Regions from separate parts of the Nocardioides sp. Z38_18 genome, predicted to be linked through region 1. Evidence: predicted binding sites of a transcription regulator. Region 1 holds the regulator's gene; each other region holds the start of a gene.

Region 1 (5,487 bases):
TGGCAGACGGACGACCCCGCCGTCGTACGCCGGGCGCTGAAGCGGCTGGCCCAGGGCTAGGGCCAAACCGGAGCAGTCCGCGACCTGCCGGAACTGTCAGCGGGCCCGGACGACGCGTGAGGCCGGCGACCACGGCGAGGAGCCGGCCCTGTTCTGGGCCATCACCTTGAACACGTACCGCCCGGCCGGCAGGCGCATCACCAGCGACCTCGCGCTCGCCCGCTGGTAGCCGGAGGTGAACGTGCGCACCACCCGGTTGCGGGCGTTGAGGCGGAACGCCGCGACGCGGTAGCGGGTGATCGCGGCACCGCCGGTGCGGACGGGGGCACCCCAGCGGACCAGCGCGGTCTTGGGTCCGCGGCGGGCGCCGGCGGCCGCTACGCCGATGCGCGGTGCGGTGGGCTTCTTGACCGTGGGAGCCGGGGCCTTGGGGGCCGGGGCCTTGGGAGCCGGGGCCTTGGGGGCGGGGGGCTTCGGCGCAGTGGGCTTGGGTGCCGGGGCGGGGGTCGGCTTGGGCGCCGGCACCGCCGGGGCGCTGGGCGACGGGGTCGCTCCCGGGGCAGGGGACGGCCCCGGACTGGGAGTGGGAGTCGGCGACGGCGAGAGCGGGTCGGTGGGGGTGGTGGGACATCCGGTCGCGGTGAGGCGGTACTGCCCGAGGCTGCCGTAGTCCGACCAGCCGCCCGTGAGCGGATCGCCGTTGCCGACACCGTCGACGCGCAGGTAGTAGGTGCCGAGACCCAGCTCCCGCACGAGGGAGGCGTTCATCCCGGTGGAGACCGGGACGGTGGTGCCGGTGTAGCCGGAGACGGGGGAGTTGCTGACCAGCACCCGGCCGTCGGCGTCGAGGAGGTCCAGCTTGAGGTCGAGCGCGGTCTGGGCGCCGATGCCGGTGACGGAGGCCCGCAGCTCGCTCACGCACGAGCGGGTGATCGCGAAGACATCGGTGTCGGTGCGGGTGCCGATCACCCCGGAGACGTCGTACGACGTGCTGGCGGTGAGCACGGTGGCGGTCTGGACGGTCCCGCCGTGGTCATCGGTGCGCAGCGGGAGTCCGTTGGACTGCATCACGGCGAAGTCGTTCTGGGTGTTGTTGGCCCTGGCGTACTCCCCGATGCTGAACTGGCTCACTGCCCGGTTCATCGAGGAGCCCATCACCGGGCCCCACGCGCGGGTGCCGGCGTAGTAGTCGGTGGACGTGGTGCCGTCGTGCTCGAGTCCCAGGTTGTGCCCGGTCTCGTGGGTGGCCGCCTGCGCCACCGTCATCGGGTCGAAGCCCTTGTTGTAGGCGAAGACCCAGGCCGGCTGGTAGTCGGGGGTGGCCCTGATCAGGTCGAACGTGCGGAGGTAGGCCACTCCGAGGCAGCCGCCGCACACCGACGCCCGGGGAGCCTCGGAGCTGGTCACCACGACGTGGGTGCCGTAGGTGGTGTCGCTCGCCGAGCTCCTGGTGATCGCGGCGACGCCGAGATCCTGCGTGGTGACGTCCACGTCGAACGGGGCATAGCTCTCCGCGACCTGGCGCCAGACCTCCTGGATGAACCCGTGCTCGGAGGCACTGAACGTGCTCGGTGAACCGTCGGTGTCGAAGCCGGTGTGTACGCCGTCGGGGATCGAGCCGCCCTTGGAGGTGTTCCAGCCGGTGCCCGTGACGGTGGCCCCGTCGAAGTCGAGGAAGATCTTGCGGGTGGCGTCCGGCCGGCTGTGCAGGGTGAAGGTCTCGCTCACGGCGTACGCCGCGGCCACGGTCGGGGCGGCGTCACCCGAGGTGGTGGTGACCTCGGCGGGGGCCTCCTCCTCGAAGTAGACACGTCCCTCCGGGGTCAGCCAGACGGTGTCATCCTCGACCAGCAGCTCCTCGAAGCCTGCCGGGGAGAGTCCGTTGCCGGCAGCGACGGCGGGGAGCCGGCCACCGAGCGCGCGCACGGCGGGGCGGCCCTGCATCCGCTCGGGCAGGACACGGGGCTCAGGGTCGGCGGCAGGCTGGGTCCGGTTGTCCGCGAGCGACGCGTCGGGCTTGGACGCGCTGCCCACGGCCTGTTCCTGGACAGCCGGGGTGGGACGCGCACTGCCGGGATCGCCCGCGGGCGTCGAGGGGTCTTCGCCGGCTCCCGGGGCGAGCGGGACGGCTTGCGGGCCGGCGGACGGCTCGCCCGAACGCCCGTCCTGTGCGAGGAGTGCGGGTACGGCGACCAGCAGCAGCGCGAGCACTGCGATGACGCACGCGCGCCAGGACCGTACGGACATTCATGCAGTATATGTCCGAAATAATAGTATTCCGGCCAGTTGTCTCACATCCGGCGCAGGACGGTGGTCACCTTCCCCAGGATGGTGGCGTAGGTGCCGTCGATCGGGTCGTAGGCATCGTTGTGCGGCAGCAGCCAGACCTTGCCGTCGCGGCGCTGGAAGGTCTTCACCGTGGCCTCGCCGTCGAGCATGGCGGCCACGATCTCGCCGTTCTCGGCGTCGGGCTGCTGGCGGATCACCACGTAGTCGCCGTGACAGATGGCGGCGTCGATCATCGAGTCGCCGGAGACCTCGAGCAGGAACAGGGTGCCGTCGCCGACGAGGCTCTTGGGCAGCGGGAAGATCTCCTCGACCTTCTCCTCGGCGAGGATCGGTCCACCAGCGGCGATCCGGCCGACCAGCGGCACCATCGTGGGTGTGGGTACGGCGTCGCCCAGGCCCGTCTGGTCGTAGCCCGCCTCGTCCGCCGAGGCGATCGCACGCCGCGCGGCCATCAGCTCGGGGATGAACACCTCGAGGGCGCGCGGGCGGTTGGGATCGCGCTTGATGAAGCCCTTGCCCTCCAGGACGCGCAGCTGGTGGGCCACGCTGGAGGAGCTGGTGAGCCCGACGAGCTCGCCGATCTCGCGGATGCTCGGCGGGTAGCCGCGCTTCTCGATCGACTCGCGGAGCACGTTGAGGATGCGCTGCTGCCGCGGGGTCAGGCCGGTGCTGTCCGGAGCCGCGTCCGGAAGCTCGGTGACCTTGGCGCCGGCTCCCGCCTCGAGCGTGGCCGCGGTGGTCTTCGGGGCGGTCTTCTTCGCCCGGGGGAGCCGGGTGGGCTTCTGGGGGTCCTGATCGCGAGTCGCCATGGGGAGAACCTAGTCCAGCAACATGCGTCACTTCAAACACATGTTCGAAGGGCGTGTCGCGCTACTTGTCGGTCGTATCAGCCGAACATTTGTTCGACTGGGTGCTTGCTTCGTTCGAACACGTGCCCTAACGTCGTACACGTGTTCGATCGAACATACGCTCGATCAGCCCGGCAGGTCCACGGAAAACGAACTTGTCAGTGGCTGCCGATAGAAATCGATCAACACACAGCAGGGGTCGCCAACCGACCGCTCGGCCACCTGGGCCGGGCACTTCCCCGAAAGGTTGACCGATGAGCACTCTCAGCATTCACCGCCCGCAGGACGCCACCTCCGCCAACGAGGTCGACGCGCGTTTCGACGCCCTGGTCCGCGCCGCGGTCCCGACGCAGCGCGACCGCCGCGTCGAGGTCGACTTCGACCGGGTCTTCGATCTCGACTACGGGCAGCGCGCCCTCGAGGCAGTTCCGGCCCGTCCGGTCCGTTCGGCACCGGCGGCACGCCGGGTCCGCTCCTCGCGCCGGGTCGCCCCGGTTGCGCAGCCTGGTCCGGCCACCCCCCGACGGGTGCGGCTGACCCGCCGCGGCCGCGTGGTCGCCGTGCTCACCTTCCTCGGCCTCGCGCTCGCCCTGATGACCGCCTTCGGCGGCTGGGCCGCCGCGGGCCTCTCCGGAGGCACCCCCGAGCCGGTCCGGGTGATCGAGGTCGCCCCCGGCGACACTCTCTACGACATCGCAGCGGACCTCGCCCAGCCCGGCGAGATCCGCACGATGGTGCACCGGATCAAGGAGCTCAACTCGCTCCCCGGTGGTCAGATCGCCGAGGGCCAGAAGCTCGCGGTCCCGCGCGGCTGACCTTGGCACCAGACGTGCCGACGACCTCTTCGACCCGGGTCGCCGGCACGGGGGACCCGCGGGGTGGGCCGACACGCTCGACCCACCCCGCCCCCCATCCCACCCAAGGTGGTCGAGCAGCGAGCGAAGCGAGCGGCCAGTCGAGACCCACTCACGCGACGGGCAAGGCTCAGCCGCCCACAAGGTGGTCGAGCAGCGAACGAAGTGAGCGGTCAGTCGAGACCACTCAGGCGACAGGCAAGCCTCAGTCACCACAAGGTGGTCGAGCAGCGAACGAAGTGAGCGGCCAGTCGAGACCACTCTGGCGACAGGCAAGCCTCAGTCACCACAAGCTGGTCGAGCAGCGAACCAATTGAGCGGTCAGTCGAGACCACTCCAGGCGAGCAGCACGCTCAGGCCCGCGCAGCACCCTCACTGAGCAGGAATTGCCCCGCCGTGTATGTCGCCATCACAGCCGTCTCCAACGCCTCCGGCGGATCAGTGAGTGCAAACTCCCTCAGCCCGAGCAGTGTGTCGGAGAGCAGGAACAGCCCCGCACCGGCAGCGGTCATCCGGCGAGCCGTCGGCGAGAGGCCGTCATCGAGCATCGTCGCCGCGGCCGCCATTGCGGACAGCAGGGTCGAGTACCCGAGCACCGGGCCGCCCAGCTCGCGCTGCCGGCGTCCCGCGAGCACCGCGATCGCAGGTCCAGTAACCGCCCACGTCCCGACGACAGCCCGGGCCCCTGGGCCCGCGGTGAGCGTCCCGGCTCCACCATGACGCAGGAAACCGGTCAGGTAGGCCACGTGTCCCACACCGAAGGACCCGGCACCGGCCAGGAACGCGCGCGTACCCGGTCGCAGCAGGGCGACGTCGCCGCCCCAGCCGGCCGCCTGGGCGACGAGCGTCGTCGTGCGCAGGGGGGATGTGCGGGCGCGGGGATCGGTGGCCAGCGATCCCGCGAGCACGGGCATCAGTAGTGGCTTGGTCACCAGACGGGCGCGGTGCGCCCACCTGTCCGGGCGGCCCGAGAGCCAGGTGTCGGTGGCTGCCAAGCCGGCGTAGGCGAGCTTGAGTCTGGTGGAGGTTCTCGGCGTTCGCACCGGGGGAACCTAGTGCACGGGCAGGCCTCGCACGAACCTGATCAGTGCCCACGCCCGCTCAGCGCCGGACTCGCCTCCGCGACCCGCAGTGCAGTGGCGGGACCGGAGGTGGTCACGGTGCCGTTGACGGGCCGCAGGGGACCGCCGTTGAGGGAGTACTCCGCGCTCCAGGTCACCACCACCCGGTGCGCGACCGTGCGGTGCGCGTCGGCATAGCGGTGCACGATCTCCTTGGCCGGGTACGGCGCTCCCGGGGTCGTGGTCACCGCCGTCGTCCCGTCGCCGTGCACCCACTCGAACCGGCTCGGCACGATCTCGAGACGCACGGACTGTCCGAGCAAGGTGACCTGGCGGGTCAGCGGCTCGGCCCGCGTGAAGAAGATCGTGTCGAAGTTGATCAGTGTCTTGTCCGCCGGCTGGCTCTGCGAGCGAAGCGACGGCAGCGGGACCCGC
Region 2 (5,487 bases), 330 kb from region 1:
TGGTTGGACGCGGTGATCGACGCCGGGGAGACGGGCTCGGTGCCCACCACCGTGGTCGACCTGTCCGAAGGAGTGCCCGTGGTCGAGCGGGTCGGCGCCGGGGACCCGACGCGCTTCGAGTGAATCCGCCGCCGGACGCGCACCCGCTGGCGTACGCCGAGCACGGTCAGCGCGAGCAGGTAGCCGGTGAGCAGCCCGCTGGCCCGGTGCGCGAGGCCCGAGACCACGGCCTGGACGAGACCGTCACCGGGGTCGGCGATCCACTCGCGATGGACGACGGCCACCAGGGCGATGAAGCCGAGCATCAGCAGCGGGGGCAGCACCCCGACGCGGAAGGAGTCCCGCGGACGGACCGCGAGCGACGCGGCGATGCAGATCAGGACGAACCCGATGTCGAAGAGAACGGTGAGCCGGCCGAAGATCGCCAGGTCGATGGCAAGCACCACCAGGCCGAGCAGGACCGCCAACCGCGTGACGCGGCTGGCTGACATCCGACCCTCTTCCCACACGGTGGGTGCGCTCACAGCGACAAGGTAGGCCCAGTCAGGCGCTCGGGCGACGCGACTCGCCGGTCTCGGCACCCATCACCGGGTCAGTGGTGGGCCCGAACTCCGGTCGTGGCTCGGCCACGGCGTCCAGCAGCTCGGCCGCCGTCAGCGGCCGGGGGACCTGGGTCACCGGCTGGACCGGGGCGATCTCGGCGCGGGTGACCCCGATGTCCTCGAACTGGCGGGCGGTGACCAGCACCCGGCTCTCGATCGAGCCGACCGCGCTGTTGAACGCTTCGACGGCGCCCTTCAGCGAGCGGCCGATCTTGTCGAGGTGGGCGCCCATCACTCCCACCCGGGTGTGCAGCTCGCGGCCGAGCTCGTGGATCTCCCGGGTGCGTTCGGCCAGCGCCTCGGTGGTCCACCCGTGGGCCACGGTGCGCAGCAGTGCGATCAGCGTCGTGGGGGTCGCGATGACCACGTCCCGCGTGGCGGCGTACGTCAGCAGGCCGGGGTCGGTCTCCAGCGCCGCGGCCAGGAACGACTCGGCCGGCACGAACATCACCACGAACTCGGGGGCGCCGGGCATCGAGCGCCAGTAGGCCTTGCCGGAAAGGGCGTCGACGTGGCTGCGCACCTGGCGCACGTGACGGCGCAGGTGGGCCTCGACCTCCTCGGGGTCCTCGCTCGCCAGCGCGTCGAGGTGGGCGTCGAGCGGCACCTTGGAGTCCACGACCACGGAGCGTCCCCCCGCCAGGTGCACCACGAGGTCGGGCCGCAGGGCGCCGTCCTCCCGGGTCAGGTGGACCTGCTGCTGGAAGTCGCAGTGCTCCACCATCCCGGCCAGCTCAACTGCCTTGCGCAGGTGCAGCTCGCCCCACTGGCCCCTGACCTGGGGCTTGCGCAGGGCAGTGGACAGCGCGCCGGTCTCCCGCCGCAGCTGGTCGGTGCTGTGCCGCATGTCGGCGACCTGCTGGCGCAGCTGGCCCTGCCAGGAGGCCCGCTGCTGCTCCACGTCCATCAGCCGCTCGTGCAGCCGGTCGAGGCCGTCCCGGAGCACGGCCTGGTCGTCACCGCGGGCGGCGAGCGCCCGCAGCACGTCGGGGTCCCCGGCACGCCGGGACCACAGCAGCACCGCGACGGCGCCGAGCAGGATGCCGATCACCAGGGTGAGCACGGGCAGCAGGAGGTCCATGCCCATCAGGGTGGCAGCAGGCACCGACAACACCGGGGACCTCATCGATGTCTGCTGAATCGCAGGGTGCCGTCGGCTTGTCGGTGGTGGAGGTAGCCGGAGTCGTGGATGCGTTGGTGGTGCCAGTGGCACAACGGGATCGCGTTGGCCAGGTCGGTCCTGCCGCCGTGGCTCCAGGAGTGCTCATGGTGGAGCTCGCACCAGGCGTAGGGACGTTCACAGCCCTCGGCGGCGCAGGTGTCGTGGAGCAGCCCGGCGGCGATGCGTTGTGCCTGGGAGAACAGCCGGCTCTCCCGGCCGAGGTCCAGCGCCACGGAGCCGGCGCCGAGGACGGCGGGCAGGATCGCTGCGGTGCAGGCCAGCCGCCGTGCCTCACCGGCGCTGAGCTGGTGGCCGGTGTCGAGGTGGGCCGCCTTCAGCGCCCCGGTCAGGACCGTGTGGTCGATGGTGACCACCACGGTGGCAGCGGTCTTGTGGTGCAGGTGGTCGGTGGGCCGGTGCTCGAGCAGCTCGCCGAACGCGAGACCGCGGCGGTGGTCCCAGTCGTAGGTGGCGGTCACGGCCCGGTCTGGCGCGGCGCCACTCCTCGCGGCCATCCTGCGCGGCGCGGTCATCGCGTCGATGATCTTGCGCAGGTGCGCCACCTCGGTGCTGGGGAGAGTGAAGTGTCCGGTGGTGGTGCCGTCTGCGTTGTCGTGGAAGGTCAGCCGCGACCGGGAGCGCGCGGCTTCCTCCTCGGTGCGCAGCTGGGCGTCCTCGTGGGCGTCGACGGCCTGCTGGTCGGGCTCGATCGCTTCGATCGCACGGCGGGCCTCGCGGCGCAGCTGGTCGGGGTCGAACCGCTGCGCCTTGGCGACCAGGACCGCCTCCACGACCTCGCGCTGTTCCGCGCTGACGCCCCCGGGGAGCTGGCGAGCGGCATGGAGGATCACCGCGGCGTGCGCGGGGGAGACCGTCCCCTCGTCGAGCGCCGCAGCAGTGGCGTCGTGCCCACCGCCGGCGAGCTCGCGGGCGATCCCCACCTCCCGGGCCGCGGCGACGCGGGTGGTGGTGGTCTGCCGGGCCACCCATGCCTCTGTCCCGGTGAACCCCGCGGCCGCTGCAGCCCCGGCTCTGTCGGCCGCGCCCATCACATTGAGCTTCACCGCCTCCAGGCGGCGGCTGTCCCGCTCCAGCCGGGTCACCAGGGCGGCGTACTCGCCATCCGGGAGCGGTTGCTTCGCGCCGGCCAGCAGCTGGTCCAGCGCTGCCTCCAGGGCGGCCATCCCGGACAGGACCGGGTGGTCACTGTCGGGCCGGCGGTCCAGGAGCGAGGTCATGCATCCATTCTCGATCGAACAGATGTTCGAGTCAAGAGGTGACGGCGGATCTGTGTGCAACAGCGGACTCAACCGCTTGTCGCGACGAGCAGGCAGTCCGGGTGCGCGGGCAATCCGGTCTTCGGAGGCACTGATGGGAAACCGGTTCCTTTGTTAGCCTGCTCGAACGGGGGCTCGGATCGACTCGCATCGACAGGAGCACCATGTTCCCCACGTCTCGGACCCTACGACTGGGCAGAATCCTCATCGCCGGATCTGCCGTCGCCGCCCTGGTGATGTCGACCCAACCGGTCGTCCCCGGCCCCCAGCCCGACACCGACGGCTCGAAGGCCGTCGTCAAGGACGACGTCGTCCACGTGGCCAAGAAGAAGAAGCGCCGGTGCGGGGCGAAGGCCAAGTTCGCACCGAAGTGCGGCGCCCTCTGGGGGGTCTACAGCATCCGCAACGGCGGCCCGGAGGCGTCCGTGCGCCGGCTCGAGTCCCAGGTGGGCCGCAGGTTCGACCTGAGCCTGAGGTACCACGACTTCTCCGACCACATCCACCAGGGACAGTTCCCCGACGTCTACGAGCGTCGCCTCGGCGCCGGGGGCCGCAAGCTGTTCATCTCCTGGCAGGCGCGGGTCTCCGACACCAACCGGAACCTCTCCTGGCGGGCCATCGCCAACGGGCGCTACGACCGCTACGTCAACAACGCGGCGAAGCGGGTGAAGGCCTACAAGAGGCCGGTGTTCATCGCCTTCGACCCGGAGTTCGACTCCCATCGCGACAAGGGCTCGATGGCCGACTATGTGGCGGCGTACCGGCACATCGTCAAGGTGTTCAACCGCTACCGGGTCTCCAACGTCGCCTGGGCCTGGGTCTCCACCGGCTACCTCGGCGGGGGCAACGCCGCCCGGATCCGGCAGGGCTATCCCGGTGGCGCCTACGTCAACTGGGTGGGCTGGGACCCCTACAACTTCTACCGGTGCAACGGCACGGGCTGGCAGACGTTCGGCCAGAAGGTCTGGCCCACCTACCGCTGGATGCAGAAGATCGGCCTGGCGCACAAGCCGTTCCTGCTCAGCGAGTACGGCACCCAGTACGACAACGCCAACCAGACCCGGTCCAAGCAGTGGCACGCCGGCATCCCGGCGACGCTGCGGCAGCTGTCCAACCTCAAGGCAGTGGTCCGCTTCGACGCCAACGGCACCTTCCGGGGGAAGAGCTGCAACTTTTACCTGACCAACGGACCCGGCAGCCTCGCCTCCTTCGCCCAGGCAGGCCGGGCGGTCGGCCGGGACCGGATCTTCTGACCGGCGCGTTCAGGGGCCAGAAATCAAGGGGATGGGCACGGTAGTTGGCGCACCCCCGTAGCGTCCGAGCGTGATCATCGCCTTCCTGGCAGCCCTCGTCGTCGCGCTGCTCCTGGTCGTTGCGGTGCACTTCTACCTGTGGCGACGACTGGTGCGGGACACGGTTCTCGACCGACGGGTGCGCAGGATCGGCGCTGTTGTCTTCGGGGTGCTCGGACTGCTGGTGCCGGCCACCCTGGTGGGGGTCGGGACCGGGGTCGCGGAGTGGCTGGCCTGGCCGGGCTACCTCTGGCTCGGGGTGCTGTTCTACCTGGTCACGTTCCTGGTCGTCCTGGAGGTTCCGCGGTTCGCGGTCTCGCGGTGGTGGCGCCGGCAGGAGGCTGCGGTCGGGGCTGCGTCTGAGACTGTGCCTGCGTCTGGGCCTGTGTGTGGGCCTGGGCCTGGGCCAGAAACCGGGACTCAGGAAACCGGGCCGGAGGCGAGCGGTCCGACGCGCAGGGTGGTTCTCTCCCGGGGCCTGGCGATCGGGGCCGTGGTGGCCACCGCCGGCACCGTCGGGTACGGCGTACGGAGCGCGCTCGGGCCACCCCAGCTCGACCGCCGGCAGATCGCCCTTCCCCGGCTGCCGCGTTCGCTGGACGGCACCCGGCTGGTCGTCGTCTCCGACATCCACCTCGGGCCGTTGGCGGGCGAGGCGCACGTGCGCCGGATCGTCGACCGCATCAACGAGCTCGACGCCGATGTCGTGACCATCGTCGGCGACCTGGTGGACGGCTCGGTCGAGGATCGGGGCGTCGGCGCGGAGCCACTGGCCGGGATCCGGTCACGCCACGGCTCGTTCTTCGTCACCGGGAACCACGAGTACTACTCGGGTCACGAGGAATGGATCGAGCGCCTCGACGAGCTCGGCGTCCGCACGCTGCGCAACGAGCGGACGCAGCTGCTGTTCCGAGGCGGGGCACTCGACCTTGCCGGGGTCAACGACCTCGCCGGCAAGGACTACTACGACGCCCCCGACTTCGCCCAGACCTTCGCCGACCGGGACCCAGACGTCCCGGTGGTGCTAATGGCGCACCAACCGGTGCAGGCGCACTCGGCGGCGAAGTACGGCGTGGACCTGCAGGTCTCGGGGCACACCCACGGCGGGCAGATGGCCCCCTTCGGACAGCTGGCCCGACTGGAGCAACCGGTCG
Region 3 (5,487 bases), on a different contig from region 1:
CTCCCGGCACGCTGACCAAGTGGTCGCCCCCCGCCGGACCCGGCGTCCGCGTCGACGGCGGCTACGAGGAGGGCGAGACCATCCCCGGCGCCTTCGACTCCCTGATCGCCAAGCTGATCGTCACCGGCCGCGACCGCACCCAGGCACTCGAGCGGTCCCGCCGCGCGCTGGCCGAGTTCGGCGTCGACGGGATGCCGACCGTGATCCCGTTCCACGCGGCCGTGGTCTCCGACCCCGCCTTCATCGGCACGCCGGTCGAGGCGCCCGAGGACTTCAGCGTCTACACGCAGTGGATCGAGACCGACTTCGACAACCAGATCACCCCGTACGCCGGCGACTCGGCCGAGGCGCCTGAGCCCGACGAGCGCAACAAGGTGACCGTCGAGGTCGGCGGGCGCCGCCTCGAGGTGGTCCTCCCGGCCGGGCTCGCCAGCATGGGCGGGGGCGGCGGCAACGGCAACAAGAAGCCGAAGCGCGCGGGCGGCAAGAAGGCCGGCGCCGCCGTGTCCGGCGACTCCGTGACCTCCCCGATGCAGGGCACCATCGTCAAGGTCGCCGTCGAGGAGGGCGCGACCGTGGCCGAGGGCGACGTGATCGTGGTGCTCGAGGCGATGAAGATGGAGCAGCCGCTGAAGGCCCACAAGGCCGGCGTCGTGTCCGGCCTCAAGGCCGAGGTGGGCTCGGGCGTCACCAACGGCGAGGTCGTCTGCGAGATCAAGGACGCCGAGTAGCCGATCGAGTGTGACCCACCCGTCGGGCGTGGATGGTGGCCCCGGACGAATTGTTTGGTAAGTTAATGCACCAGATTACTAGACTTTACGGGTGGTGCACATGCACGAAGCTGCGCGGGGCGAAGGCGATTGCTGCGTGGTGGTGGTCGGGGCCGGTGCTGCCGGCACCCTGACCGCCTCCCACCTCCTCACCAGCCTGTCGCAGCGCTACCAGGTCGTCCTGGTGGACCCCTCCCCCACGACGGGTCGCGGCGCGGCGTACTCCACCGGCGACGACCGGCACCTGCTCAACGTCCCCGCGAGCGGGATGAGCGCGTTCCCGCGCGACCCCGAGCACTTCTTCCGCTGGGTGCGCAACCACCACGACCCCGGCGCCCAGCCGCAGGACTTCGTCCCGCGCCGGGTGTACGGCGACTACGTGGCCGGGCTGCTGAGCACGGCGGCGGAGTACCCCGGCAACGCCCGCCTGGACCGGCGTACCGACTCCGTGACCGGGCTGGACCGCCGCGGCAACGCGTTCGTGGTCCGGCTGGCCTCGGGCCAGTCGGTCGTCGCGCGTGCCGTCGTGCTCGCCACCGGCGCCACCCCGGGCACCGACTGGGCACCCGCGCAGCTGCGCGACAGCGAGCTGCTGGTCGATGACCCGTGGACCCAGGAACTGCCCGAGGGCGACCTGCTGCTGGTCGGGACCGGGCTGACCATGGTCGACGTCGCCATCGCCGCCGATGCGCCGGGACGCACGCTGCACACCGTCTCGCGCCGCGACCGGCTGCCGGCCGTGCACCGGATGCCGACCACCCCGGCGGTGCCCCCGCCTCCCGGGATCACCCGGATCGGCTCGCTCGCCGAGCTGCGCGAGGTGGTCCGCGACCACGTGGAGCGCACGGTGGAGGAGACCGGCGACTGGCGCGCGGCCCTCGACGGCCTGCGACCGGTCACCGCCCAGCTGTGGCAGGGGCTCGACGAGGAGGACAAGCGCACCTTCACCGCGCGCGACGCCCGCGAGTGGGACGTACGCCGGCACCGGATGCCCCCGGTGACCGCCGGCCGGCTCGGTGCGATCGCCGCGTCCGGGCGCCTGGTCCGGCACGCCGGAACGGTGACCGACGCCCGCCCCACGAAGTCCGGGGTCGAGGTGACCCTCAGCGACGGCCAGCGGCTCGAGGTCGCCGGGGTCGTCAACTGCACCGGCCCGGTCGGCACGGTGGCCAAGGACCCGTTGTTGGTCACGCTGGCCCGCGACGGCCTCGTCCGGCCCGGGCCGTCGGGCCTGGGCATCGACACCGCCGACGACGGCCGCATCCTCGGCGTACTTCCTCCCAGCGTGCCGTTCCACGCCCTGGGCACCCTGCGGCGCGGCAACCTGTGGGAGACCACGGCGATGCCCGAGATCCGCGAGCAGGCCTACGAGGTCGCCCGTGCGGTCGTGCGTGCACTGCAGGGCGAGACCAGCCGGCGGCCCGTCGACACCTACGGGCTCACGCTCACGACCGAAGGCGCGGCGGCCGCGGCGTACAACGACGCGCTCGGGCGGCTGCTCCGCCTCCAGGACGGCGTCGAGGCGGGCCTGGAGGCCGCCGTGGCGCTGGACCCGGGCTTCGCCCACGCCCACGCGGCCCTGGCGTTGCTGGGTCACGAGTGGGGCGCGACCGGCTCCTGGCGCGCCTCGCTGCGGGCCGCCCACATCGCCGCGGCCGACCGCGACCTCGACGACCGCGAGGTCAGCTTCCTCGACGCCGTCACCGTGCGGCTGCGCTCCGATGAGCCCACCGGCGCCGCCGCACTCCTCCGGCACATCCGGCTCTTCCCGCGCGACGCCCTCGCGGTGAGCGTCGTGGTCCCGACGGTCGCCTTCGGCGGCCTCACCTCGGGTCCCCAGACGGCCGCGCTCGTGGAGGGTCTCGGTCGCAGCTACGGCGACGACTGGTGGTACGCCGGGCAGCTCGCGTTCGTGCGCCAGGACCAGGAGCGATGGGCCGAGGCGGAGGCGCTGGCGTCGTACGCCCTGTCGGTGGAGCCGGCCTCCGGCCACGCCGCGCACGCGCAGGCCCACGTGTTCTACGAGACCGGCCGGCACACCGAGGGACTGGCCTGGCTCGACGAGTGGATCCGCACCCGAGGCCCTGAGGCCAACCACCGCTCGCACTTCTCCTGGCACGCGGCGCTGCACGAGCTGGCGCAGGGCGACCTGGCTGCGGTGCGCCGTCGCTACGAGCGCGAGCTCTCCCCGCCCCAGGTCACCGGCTCCCGGGCCCTGGTCGACAGCGGCTCGCTGCTGTGGCGCTGCCAGGTCACCGACTCCTGGCAGGGCGTGCTGCCCGGCGCCGCGGTGTGCGAGGCCGCTCCGGACGGCTGGCTGATCAGCCCTCCGACCGCGTTCGCCGCGCTGCACTCAGCACTCAGCCTCGCCTCCGCCCGGGACCAAGTCGGCCTGGCCGCCTTGCGGACCACCTCGCTCGCGCACGCCGACGCCACCTTCCGTGAGGTCGTCGCCCCCGTGTGCCGCGCACTGCAGGCGATGGTCGAGGGCGACCACGGCTCCGCGGTCGTGCATCTCGAGGCGGTCCTCCCCCGCGCCGAGGCGCTCGGCGGGAGTGCGGCCCAGCGCGACGTCCTGGAGGACACGCTGATCCACGCCCTCGTGGCCTCCGGCCAGGCCGAGCGGGCGGCAGCGGTGCTGGACCGGCGCCTGAGCCGTCGCCCGTCCCCCCTGGACGCCCGGCGCCGTACCGCCCTCGCGACTGACGTCACGAGGACCCGGGGCTAGTTCTCCGGGTTCGGGACAGGGGGGCACCACCTGCCCCACGATGGTGGCGTGCCCGACGACGACCGGCTGCCGTTCGCCCTGAACGACCACGACGTGCCGCTGCACGTCGGCAACTTCTTCTACTACGTGCGGGCTGTCCGTCGCGGTGAGACGTTCACCGGTGGCCCCAGCGGCCTGGAGGAGCTGCTGGTCCTGGTGCCGCTGTACCTGGTCTTCGGCAGGCTCATCGAGCGGTGGCAGGAGCAGCAGCCCTGGAAGGTCGGCGTGGTCCGGATCGAGGGCGACCGCTGGGGTCCGACCGGATCCGTCAAGGTCGTCCACAAGGAGCCGGGGACCGGCCTGGAGGTCCCGACTGCCCGCATCGCGGAGCTCGCCGAGCTTGTTCGCGCCGGGGAGTTCGCGGGCTGATTCGCGCGCTCGCTGGCGTGGGTCTCGGGTCGGGACGCATGGCCAGGCGTCGTTTCGCGGCTCTCGGCAGGAGCCGCGAGATAGTTCTCCACAACCTCGAACAGGTGCTCGATTGTGTCGGTGATCACACCTAGAGTTGGTTCATGGCCGGCACCAAGACCCTCTCCGCTCCAGAGGTGCTGGACGCCGTCCGCCAGGCTCGCGCCGACAAGCAGGCCGCCGAGATCCGCGAGCTGCAGCGGACCGTCGACTGGGCCCTGCTGCACCCCTGCCCCGATGACGAGTGGCCCGCGCACTGGGGCCAGGTCCCCGCCGACGGTGAGCACGTCTGCACCCTCGCCGGACCCGGCGCGCCCCTGGTCTCCGAGCTCGCCGTCGCCGGCCTGGGCGCCGCCCTGCACATCACCCTGGACGCCGCCAGGCAGCTCCTCGCCGACGCCCTCGAGCTCGCCTACCGGCTGCCGCGGCTCTGGGAGCACGTCGTCGCCGGGCGGGTCCCGGCCTGGCTCGCCCGCCAGATCTCCCGGCACACCCACGACCTCTCCGAGGAGGCGGTCGCGTTCGCGGACCGGCTGATCGCCTCGACCCCGGCGAAGGTCCACCTCGTCGACGCCGAGCAGCTGGTCGACGAGGCGCGGCTCTACTTCGACCCCGACCGCGCCGCCGACGAAGAGCAACACCGCCGCCAGGCCCGCGGGGTGCACCTCCACCGCACCGGCCGTACCTCCCCCGGCACCACCGACGTCGCGATGACTCTCGACACCCCCGACGCACTGCTGTTCGACCAGACCCTGAGCCGCATCGCCGGCGAGCTCAAGGGCCTCGGCGACACCGACCCCCTCGACGTGCGACGGGCGCGGGCGGTCGGGATCCTCGCCGATCCGCAGTACGCCCTCGACCTGCTCTCCGGGCGCGACGCCGCGCCCTCACAGGGTGGGACCGGCAACCTGGATCTCTACGTGCACCTCACCCCCGCCGACCTGATCGGCACCGGAGCCTGCACGATCGAGCACTACGGCGCCGCCACCACCCGCCTCCTCGAGGAATGGCTCGCCCGGCACGCCGACGCTGGCGGCAAGGTCGTCCTGCGGCCCGTCATCGACCTCGACGCCGGGAGCGCCGACCCCGCCGCCCGGCCGGTCGACGCACACGACCCACCCGCGGCCATGCGCGAGCTCTGCGTCCTTCGCGACGCCCACTGCGTCTTCCCCGGCTGCCGCCGCGACAGCAGGAGCTGCGACCTCGACCACATCACCGCCTACCTGTCGATGGACGACGGCGGACCACCGGGCCAGACACATCCCGGCAACCTCGCCCCACTGTGCCGGAGCCACCACCGGCTCAAGACGTTCACCGCCTGGGACTACAAGCGCCTCGACGACGGCAGCTACACCTGGACCTCGCCCACCGGCCACCAGTACGTCGTCCGGCCCGTGTCGCGGCGGCCGCCCAGCGCTTCACCCAGCTAGTCGCGCAGTCCCGGGTGGACCCTGGCGAGCACCGAGGCGAGGAGCCTCTTCGGGGCGACCGTGGAGAAGGCGGCGCCGACCTGGTTGGCGAGGCCGGGGATGATCACCAGGG

What was found. The regulator LexA, encoded in region 1, represses DNA repair genes until DNA is damaged. The targets are predictions, from matches to a motif close to TCGAACANNTGTTCGA.
Region 2: AC4BGC_RS02205 (HNH endonuclease signature motif containing protein) is a predicted target of LexA. The motif match lies at 3,017-3,032, and genes of this name have one in related genera.
Region 3: AC4BGC_RS12865 (HNH endonuclease signature motif containing protein) is a predicted target of LexA. The motif match lies at 4,003-4,018, and genes of this name have one in related genera.

The regions. Positions count from the first base shown of each region.
Region 1 covers NZ_JBZAJE010000001.1:772,700-778,186, forward strand. The annotation lists gene AC4BGC_RS03715 (ATP-dependent DNA helicase) at 1-60, shown strand, start outside; gene AC4BGC_RS03720 (hypothetical protein) at 97-2,247, opposite strand; gene lexA (transcriptional repressor LexA) at 2,292-3,098, opposite strand; gene AC4BGC_RS03730 (LysM peptidoglycan-binding domain-containing protein) at 3,392-3,952, shown strand; gene AC4BGC_RS03735 (lysoplasmalogenase) at 4,345-5,034, opposite strand; gene AC4BGC_RS03740 (hypothetical protein) at 5,076-5,487, opposite strand, start outside.
Region 2 covers NZ_JBZAJE010000001.1:447,303-452,789, forward strand. The annotation lists gene AC4BGC_RS02190 (L-threonylcarbamoyladenylate synthase) at 1-123, shown strand, start outside; partial or broken gene AC4BGC_RS02195 (DUF6542 domain-containing protein) at 162-491, opposite strand; gene AC4BGC_RS02200 (DNA recombination protein RmuC) at 544-1,728, opposite strand; gene AC4BGC_RS02205 (HNH endonuclease signature motif containing protein) at 1,725-3,002, opposite strand; gene AC4BGC_RS02210 (glycoside hydrolase family 26 protein) at 3,206-4,294, shown strand; gene AC4BGC_RS02215 (metallophosphoesterase) at 4,365-5,487, shown strand, end outside.
Region 3 covers NZ_JBZAJE010000002.1:363,741-369,227, forward strand. The annotation lists gene AC4BGC_RS12850 (acetyl/propionyl/methylcrotonyl-CoA carboxylase subunit alpha) at 1-731, shown strand, start outside; gene AC4BGC_RS12855 (FAD/NAD(P)-binding protein) at 832-3,498, shown strand; gene AC4BGC_RS12860 (hypothetical protein) at 3,547-3,906, shown strand; gene AC4BGC_RS12865 (HNH endonuclease signature motif containing protein) at 4,050-5,375, shown strand; gene AC4BGC_RS12870 (SDR family NAD(P)-dependent oxidoreductase) at 5,372-5,487, opposite strand, start outside.